DNA from 2 places in the Actinomadura sp. 3N407 genome. Region 1 is predicted to be linked to the other one. Evidence: riboswitches for the same ligand, from Rfam matches in the RefSeq annotation. Region 1 holds a riboswitch; the other holds the start of a gene.
What was found. A riboswitch is a leader RNA that binds a small molecule or an ion and turns the genes downstream of it on or off. The one in region 1 is predicted to bind glycine.
Positions count from the first base shown of each region.

Region 2: linked by a shared signal. The riboswitch ahead of gcvT (glycine cleavage system aminomethyltransferase GcvT) and the one ahead of gcvP (aminomethyl-transferring glycine dehydrogenase) in region 1 are both predicted to bind glycine.

Region 1 is NZ_JBQQBP010000007.1:347,330-351,738, reverse strand. It holds gene gcvP (aminomethyl-transferring glycine dehydrogenase) at 1-1,948, opposite strand, end outside; glycine riboswitch at 2,007-2,118, opposite strand; glycine riboswitch at 2,119-2,213, opposite strand; gene ACTWPP_RS20375 (lysylphosphatidylglycerol synthase transmembrane domain-containing protein) at 2,483-4,409, shown strand, end outside.
Region 2 is NZ_JBQQBP010000001.1:573,871-578,279, forward strand. It holds gene glyA (serine hydroxymethyltransferase) at 1-818, opposite strand, end outside; gene gcvH (glycine cleavage system protein GcvH) at 821-1,210, opposite strand; gene gcvT (glycine cleavage system aminomethyltransferase GcvT) at 1,353-2,447, opposite strand; glycine riboswitch at 2,521-2,607, opposite strand; glycine riboswitch at 2,612-2,707, opposite strand; gene ACTWPP_RS02705 (hypothetical protein) at 2,752-3,078, opposite strand; gene ACTWPP_RS02710 (M50 family metallopeptidase) at 3,320-4,409, shown strand, end outside.

The DNA of each region.
Region 1 (4,409 bases):
ACGTCACCATGATCGCGGCGAGCCGGCCGCCATGCTCGCCGATCTTGGCGTGCAGGTCGTCGAGGGCGACGTTGCCGCCCTCGTCGCACTTCACGACGACGACGCGCATCCCGGCCATGACGGCGCTGGCGGCGTTGGTGCCGTGCGCGGACGACGGGATCAGGCACACGTCCCGGTGCTGCTCGCCGCGGGACGCGTGGTACCCGCGGATGGCGAGCAGGCCGGCCAGCTCGCCCTGCGAGCCGGCGTTCGGCTGGACCGACACCTCGGCGTACCCGGTGATCTCGGCGAGCGCGTGCTCCAGTTCGCCGATCAGCTCGACGTATCCGGCGGCCTGGTCGACGGGCGCGAACGGGTGGATGTTCGCGAACTCAGGCCAGGTGACCGGCTCCATCTCGGCGGTGGCGTTCAGCTTCATCGTGCAGGAGCCGAGCGGGATCATGGAGCGGTCGAGCGCGATGTCCTTGTCCTGGAGCCTGCGCAGGTAGCGCAGCATCGCGGTCTCGGAGCGGTGCGCGCGGAAGACCGGGTGGGTCAGGTAGGGGCTCTCGCGGCGCAGCGCGCCCGGGAGCGCCTCGGCCGCCCCGCCGGCGCCGGCGGCCGGGACGCCGAACGCCTCCAGGACGGCGGTGACGTGCTCGGGCAGCGTCGTCTCGTCGCAGGCGATCCCCACGTGGCCGGCGTCCGCGGGGCGCAGGTTGATCCCGCGCTCGCGGGCCGCGGCGACGACCTCCGCGGCGCGGCCGGGGACGCGGGCGAGGACGGTGTCGAAGAACGCGTCGTGGACGATCTCCACGCCGCCGGCGCGCAGCCCCGCGGCGATCTCGGCGGCCCGGCGGTGCGTCCGCTGGGCGATCGCCGCGAGCCCCTCCGGCCCGTGGTAGACGGCGTACATGCTCGCCATGACGGCGAGGAGGACCTGCGCGGTGCAGATGTTGCTGGTGGCCTTCTCGCGCCGGATGTGCTGCTCGCGGGTCTGCAGCGCCAGCCGGTGCGCGGGGGCGCCGTCGGCGTCGACGGACACGCCGACGAGCCGTCCGGGGAGCTGCCGCCGGATGCCCTCGCCGACCGCCATGTAGCCGGCGTGCGGGCCGCCGAACCCGTACGGGACGCCGAACCGCTGCGACGAGCCCACGGCGATGTCGGCGCCGGACTCCCCCGGCGGGCGCAGCAGCGTCAGCGCGAGCAGGTCGGCCGCGACGACCACCTTGGCGCCGCGGTCGTGGGCCTGCCCGATGACCGGCTCCAGGTCGCGGACGGCGCCGGACGCGCCCGGGTACTGCAGCAGCACCCCGAAGAAGTCGCCCTCGGGCAGCCCGCCGGACAGGTCGGCGGTGACCACCTCGATGCCGAGCGGGACCGCCCGCGTCCGCACGACCTCGATCGTCTGCGGGAGGGCGTCGGCGTCGACCAGGAACGCGCCCGGCTCCTTGCGCCTGGAGACGCGGTGGGCGAGGGCCATGGCCTCGGCGGCGGCGGTGCCCTCGTCCAGCATGGACGCGTTCGCGACCGGCAGCCCCGTCAGGTCGGCGACCACCGTCTGGAAGTTCAGCAGGGCCTCGAGGCGCCCCTGGGAGATCTCCGGCTGGTACGGGGTGTAGGCGGTGTACCAGCCGGGGTTCTCCATGACGTTGCGCAGGACGACGGCCGGGGTGATCGTCCCGTGGTAGCCGAGGCCGATCATGGACGTCAGGACGGTGTTGCGGGCGGCGAGTTCCCGGAGCCGGTCCAGCGCGGCGGGCTCGCTCAGCGCGGGCGGCAGGTCCAGCGGGCGGGACGTGCGGATGGCGGCGGGCACCGCGTCGTCGATGAGCGCCTCGACGCCGGAGTAGCCGATGACGGCGAGCATCCGGGCCTGGTCGTCCGGGGAGGGGCCGATGTGCCGGTCGGCGAACGTGGAACGGGGATGCTGCGGCGAGGCCACGGGGGCGAAGAACTGGGCGGTCATGGAGAGCCTCCTGGCGGCTGCGATGCTCAGGTCCGCCGCCGGCGCGGGCCGGCGGCCGGTCTCCCCCTCTGTCATCGGCACCTGAGAGCTTCGCCCGCGCGGCGGGATTTCCCCTTCGGTGAGCCGCCCTTCCCCGCGTGCGGGGATCGACGCCTGCTTTCCAGAGGTGCCTCGCCCGAGCGGTCCTTTTGCCTGAGAGGTTCCGGGGAGGTTGCCCCTTCGGCGCCCCACGCTGGCGGCGTGGGGTCTCTCCCGCCCAGGGTCGACGGCATGTCCTCGACAAACCCTACCCAAAGCCGGGCCCCGGGACGGGCCCGCCCCTTCCGGCGCCGGCGCCCCGGCGGGCACGCCGCTCTGCCAATGAGTACGATATGGAGGTCTGACCTGGGAGGTCACGGGCCTCGGGGCCTCACGACGGGAGATGGGGCTTCGGGTGCACACGCGACGGCCGGACGGCCCGCCGGCCGCTCGACGGCGCGCCGCCGGTTCTGGGACGCTGATCACGATGACGGATGGTCAGGGCGGCGGTACGGCGTGACGCAGACCCACGACGGCACGGTGCGCCCGAGGCAGGGCGCGGCCGCCGGTGTGCCCGTCGACGAGCCCGCCCAGCCGGACCGGATCCGCCGCCCGTCGGACGCGTTCAGGTTCGCGGCGTCGGTGACCGGCCTGGTGGCGGTGATGCTGCTGGTGTCGTTCGCGCAGCAGACGACGCACGGCCTGCAGACCGACATCGCCGAGGGCACCGCGCACGCGCCCCGGCCGCTGCTGTCGCTGGCCACGCTGATCTCCAGCTTCGGGGTGCTGGCCGCGCCGATCGCGTTCGGCATCGAGCGGCTGTTCCACAAGGACGGGACGCGCGTCGCGATCGCGCTGCTGGCCGCCGTGATCGCGTTCGGCATCACGATCGGGCTGGACGACCTGGTGGTGCGGGCGGCGCCCGGCGGCGTCCTGGACTCGCTGATCTGGGGCGGCACCGAGACGGCCCCGGTGCACACCGACATCGCCCCCGTCATCGCGTTCGTCAGCGCGGTGGGGATGGCCGGGCGCACCCGGTGGCAGGCCGCGACCTGGACGATGATCGGGCTCGCGGCGCTCACCGGGCTCACCGCGGGCTACGCCTCGGTCTCCGCGCTCGCCGCCACCTACTTCCTCGGGCGCGCCATCGGCCACGGCACCCTGTACGCGGTCGGCACCCCCAACCCGCGTCCCACGGGCATGACGGTCGTCGCCGCGCTCGAACGGCTCGGGCTGCGCCCGAAGCGGGCGGCGCGCCTGGACGACCCCGCCGAGGGCGCCGAGGAGACCCGCAGGTACGGCGTCGCCCTGGCCCCCCGTCCCGGGAACGGGGACGGGGGGGGCGACGGGCACGGCACGCGGCTCCCGGCGCGCCCCGGCGGCCACGGCGAATGGGACCTCGAACTCCGCGTCCTGGACCGCGACCAGCAGACGGCGGGGCTGCTGTACCGAGTCTGGAGGCTGCTGCGGCTGCGCTCCACGACGACCGGGCGGGCGCTGCGCTCCCTGCGCAGGTCCCTGGAGCAGGAGTCGCTGATGGCGTACGCGGTGGACGCCGCGGGCGCCCGGACCCCCCGCCTTATCGGCACGTCGGAGGTCGGCACGGAGGCGGCGCTGCTGGCGTTCGAGCACGTGCCGGGCCGGCGGCTCGCGGACGTCCCCGACGAGCAGATCACCGACGGCCTGCTGACGGACGTGTGGCGGCAGTTCCGTTCGCTGCAGGCGGGCCGGCTGGCGCACCGGCGGCTGCAGGACGAGGCGATCGTGGTCGGCGACGACGGCCGCGCCTACATCACCGACCTGCGGGCCGGGGAGACCGCGGCGGGCGACCTGGCGCTGCGGCTCGACCTGGCGCAGCTGCTGACGACGCTCGCGCTGCGGGCGGGACCGGAGCGGGCGGTCCGCACCGCCGCGCGGGTGCTGGGCGAGGAGTCCCTGGCCGCCGCGGTGCCGCTGCTGCAGCGGGTGGCGCTGTCACGCACGACCCGGACGGCGCTGCGGCACGACCGGGAGGTGCTGACCCGCATCCGCGAGCAGATCATCCGGCTGAAGCCGGAGACGGAGGTCTCGCCGGCCAGGCTGGAACGGTTCCGGCCCCGGACGATCTTCAGCATCGTGGCGCTGTCGATCGCGGCCTACATCGTCATCCCGCAGGTGGCGAGCCTGGACGTGGCGACCATGGCGTCCGCGGCGAGCTGGCACTGGGCGCTGGCCGCGCTGGGCGCCGCGGCCCTCACCTACGTCGCCGCGGCGCTCATGCTGATGGGGTTCGTGCCGGAGAGGCTGCCGCTGGGGCGGACGGTGCTGGTCCAGGTCGCCGCGTCGTTCGTGAAGCTGGTGGCGCCGGCGGCCGTGGGCGGCGTCGCCGTCAACACCCGCTACCTGCAGCGCTCGGGGGTGCGGCCCGGCCCGGCGGTGGCGAGCGTCGGCGCGTCGCAGCTGG
Region 2 (4,409 bases), on a different contig from region 1:
AGGGCGACGGCCTTGGCGGCGATCACGTGCTCCAGCGGGCCGCCCTGCATGCCGGGGAACACCGCGGAGTTGATCTTCTTGCCGTACTCCTCGCGGGCGAGGATCAGGCCGCCGCGGGGGCCGCCGAGCGTCTTGTGCGTGGTGGTCGTGACGATGTCCGCGTACGGGACGGGCGACGGGTGCAAGCCCGCGGCGACGAGGCCGGCGAAGTGCGCCATGTCGACCATGAGCAGGGCCCCGGACGAATCGGCGATCTCCCGGAACGCGGGGAAGTCGAGCTGCCGCGGGTACGCCGACCAGCCCGCGACGATCATCTTGGGACGGTGCTCGGCGGCGAGGGACGCCACCTCGTCCATGTCGACCAGGCCGTCCTCCGCGCGGACGTGGTAGGGCACCACGTTCAGCGTCTTGCCGGAGTAGTTCAGCCGCATCCCATGGGTGAGGTGCCCGCCGTGCGCGAGGTCGAGGCCGAGGATCGTGTCGCCGTGGTGGAGCATCGCGAAGTAGACGGCCGTGTTGGCCTGCGCGCCGCTGTGCGGCTGGACGTTCGCGTGCTCGGCGCCGAACAGCGACTTGGCGCGGTCGATGGCCAGCTGCTCGGTGACGTCGACGTGCTCGCAGCCGCCGTAGTAGCGCCGGCCCGGGTAGCCCTCGGCGTACTTGTTGGTGAGGACGGAGCCCTGCGCCTCCAGGACCGACACCGGCGCGAAGTTCTCCGAGGCGATCATTTCGAGCGTGGACTGCTGCCGCCGGAGCTCGGCGGCGACGGCCTCGGCGACTTCCGGGTCGGCCGTGGCGAGCGAATCGTTCAGGCTCAAGATCAGCTCTCCTCGATCAGCTTGTCGTAGGCGGCGGAGTCGAGCAGGTCGCCCGGCTCCTCGGAGACGCGGACCTTGAAGATCCAGCCCTCGCCGTACGGGTCGTCGTTGATGACCTTGGGCTCGTCCACCACCGCGCTGTTGATCGCGGTGATCTCGCCGCTGACGGGGGAGTAGATGTCGCTGACCGACTTGGTCGACTCGATCTCGCCGCAGGGCTCGCCCGCCTCGACGGTGTCGCCCTCGGACGGCTGCAGCTCGAGGTAGACGATCTCCCCGAGGGCGTCGGCGGCGTGCGCGGTGATGCCGATGGTGACGATGCCGTCCTCGCCACCGAGGCCGGACACCCACTCGTGCTCTTCGCTGTAGCGGAGCTGCTCCGGAACGCTCACGATCACTTCTTTCTAGTCATGGTGGGGGCCGGTCCCCACACCGACCAATTTCTTCTTGTCACTGTGGAGGGTGACCCCCCACACACCCACAACTTCTCCTGTCACTGTGGGGGGTGACCCCCACACCCCCACAAGTTCTTCTTCAGGAACGCTTGTAGAACGGCAGGGCGACCACGTCCACCGGCTCCTGCCGGCCGCGGACGTCGACGGCGAGGCCCGTCTCCTCGACGCCGCTGTCGAGGTACGCCATGCCGATCGGCGTGCCCAGTGTGGGCGACGGGGCGCCGCTCGTCACGACCCCGCACGGCGTGCCGCCGGACGTGACGACCTGATACCCCTTGCGCGGCGCGCGACGCCCGCGCGCGACAAGTCCCACGAGCCTACGGCCCGGCGGGGTCTGCGCCTGAGCCGCCAGGGCGGTCTTCCCGACGAAGTCGCCCGGCTTGTCCAGCTTCACGATCCGGCCGAGGCCCGCCTCGAACGGCGTGGTCTCGGCGGTCAGCTCGTTGCCGTACAGCGGCATCCCCGCTTCGAGACGAAGCGTGTCGCGCGCGGACAGCCCGGCGGGGACGACGCCGTCCACCCCGGCGAGCGCCTTCCACAGCGCGACGGCGTCGGACGCGTCGACGAACAGCTCGAAGCCGTCCTCACCCGTGTACCCGGTGCGGGCAATGAGGGCGTCGACGCCCGCGACCCGCCCGGCGAGGACCGCGTAGTACTTGAGGTCGGCGACCGCCGCGTCGGTGAACCCTTCGAGAATTTCCTGGGAACGAGGGCCCTGCAGCGCTATCAGCCCGTACGTGCCGGAACGGTCCTCGACGGCGGCCTCGAAGGGCGTGGCCCGTTCGGTCAGCGCCTCCCGGACGACGGCCGTGTTGGCGGCGTTCGCGACGACCATCCAGGTGGCGTCGGCGAGCCGGTAGACGATCACGTCGTCCAGGACGCCGCCGTCCTGCCCGCAGACCATCGTGTAGCGGGCCTTGCCCACCGGCATCGACGCGAGGTTGCCGACCAGCGCGAAGTCGAGCGCGGCGCCCGCGCCCGGCCCGGAGACGAAGATCTCCCCCATGTGCGACAGATCGAACAGCCCCGCGCCGGTGCGGACGGCCTGGTGCTCGGCAGTCTCGCTCGCGTAGCGCAGCGGCATCAGGTGGCCGGCGAAGTCGACGAGGTTCGCGCCGAGGTCCTGGTGGACGTCGTGCAGCGGCGTCTTCTTCGCGGTCGGGTCGGCGGACATCGGTTCGGCTCCTTCGTCACGGGCGCGTGTGGTCCATCGTCCCACTCGCGCACCGGGCGGCTCGGTGCCTCCCCCTCTGTCATCGGCGCCTGAGAGCTTCACCCGCCACCGGGGCGGGCTTTCACCTTCGGCGGGGGACGGGGTCCCCGCTTTCCAGAGGTCGCCTGGTCCGTGCGGTCCGTGGGCCTGAGAGGTTCCGGGGAGGATTTGCTCCTTCGGCGTCCCTCACCGGCTGCAAGGGACTCTCCCGCACGGGATCATCGGCGTTCAGCATCCTATGGCATCGTCCTGGACGCCGCGAGGGTCAGCGTGGTGCGGGGGGCGGGGACGCGGACAGCGCCTTCATGCACGTGCGCAGGGCCGTCATTCTCTTCTCGATGTCCTGCTTGGGAGGCGTGGACGCCGGGTTCGGGCTCGGCAGCTCCACGCCCTGCTTGCGCATGCAGTCGTTGAACGCCTTGGTCGCCTCCGACTGCGGGGGCGGCGAGGGCAGGACCGCGTTCCCCTCACCGGACGAAGCGGCCGGCGGCGCGGGCGATGACGTCTCCGCGGCCCCGCCGCCGTCGTCGGAGCCGCCGCATCCGGCGAGGGCGAGCACCAACGCCAGGGCCGCTACATGACCGCGCTTCAAGGCAGTACCTCCGTGGACCGGGGTGGGGCCGTCATGGTGGCAGGCGGGACGTCCCGTCAATACCGACGCGGGTGCCAATGACGCGTGCGCGGATTAGCAGCTCACCTCAAATCGGGGCACAAAAGGCGTCGGTCCGGCTTGCGCGCTGGTTCAACCAAAGCGGGGCCTGTGACGTACTCTGAGTTGGTTGCTGTTGACCACCCCCCGGTGAGCGGGGTGCATGACCGGAGGGGCTAGCCGCATGGCCTACGTGGCTGGAGCGTTGATTCTGTTCTTCGGCCTCCTGGTGTCCATCGCGCTGCACGAGCTGGGGCACTTCTCGTTCGCCAAGCTGTTCAAGGTGCGGACCACCCAGTTCATGGTCGGGTTCGGGCCGACGATGTGGTCGTGGCGCCGGGGCGAGACCGAGTACGGGATCAAATGGATTCCGCTCGGCGGCTACATCCGGATGATCGGGATGCTGCCACCGCGCAAAGGCGACGCCCCCGGGAAGATCCGGCAGGCCAGCACCGGCCCGTTCCAGGGCCTCATCGAGTCCGCGCGCGGCGTGGCGCTGGAGGAGGTCAGGCCGGGGGACGAGAACCGCGTCTTCTACGGCAAGAAGTGGTGGCAGAAGCTGCTGATCATGTCCGGCGGGCCCGCGATGAACCTGCTGCTGGCGGTCATGTTCTTCGCGATCCTCCTGATGGGAATCGGCACGAACCAGCCGCAGCCGGTGATCCGGGAGGTCGCCGAGTGCATGGTTCCGGCGAGCCAGTCCGAGCTCACCGAGTGCCCGGCGAACGCCGCGCCGACCCCGGCGAAACAGGTCGGGCTGCAGGCCGGTGACCAGATCGTCGTCTTCGGCGGCAAGAAGATCGACGACTACCGGGAACTGCAGGAGCTGATCCGCGGGGCGGGCGGGCAGACCGTGCCCATGACCGTCGAGCGCGACGGGCGGGACGTGGAGCTGAACGTCCCCATCACCCGCAACCGGATGTACCACCTGGAGGACCGGGACAAGATCGTCGAGGTCGGGTTCCTCGGCATCACGCCGACCAGCGCCGTCGAGCGGCAGGGCCCCGGCGCGGTCGCGAGCACGATGGGCGACCTGACCGCCCGCACCGCGGGCGCGCTGGTGCGGATGCCGGAGAAGATGGTCGGCATCTGGCACGCGGCGTTCGGCGGGGACGAACGCGACCCGAACGGCCCGATCGGGGTCGTCGGCGTCAGCAGGATCGGCGGGGACGTGGCCGCGTCCGAGACCCTCACCGGCACCGAGAAGGTCTCCTACTTCGTGATGCTGCTCGGGTCGCTGAACCTCGCGGTCGGGATGTTCAACCTCGTCCCGC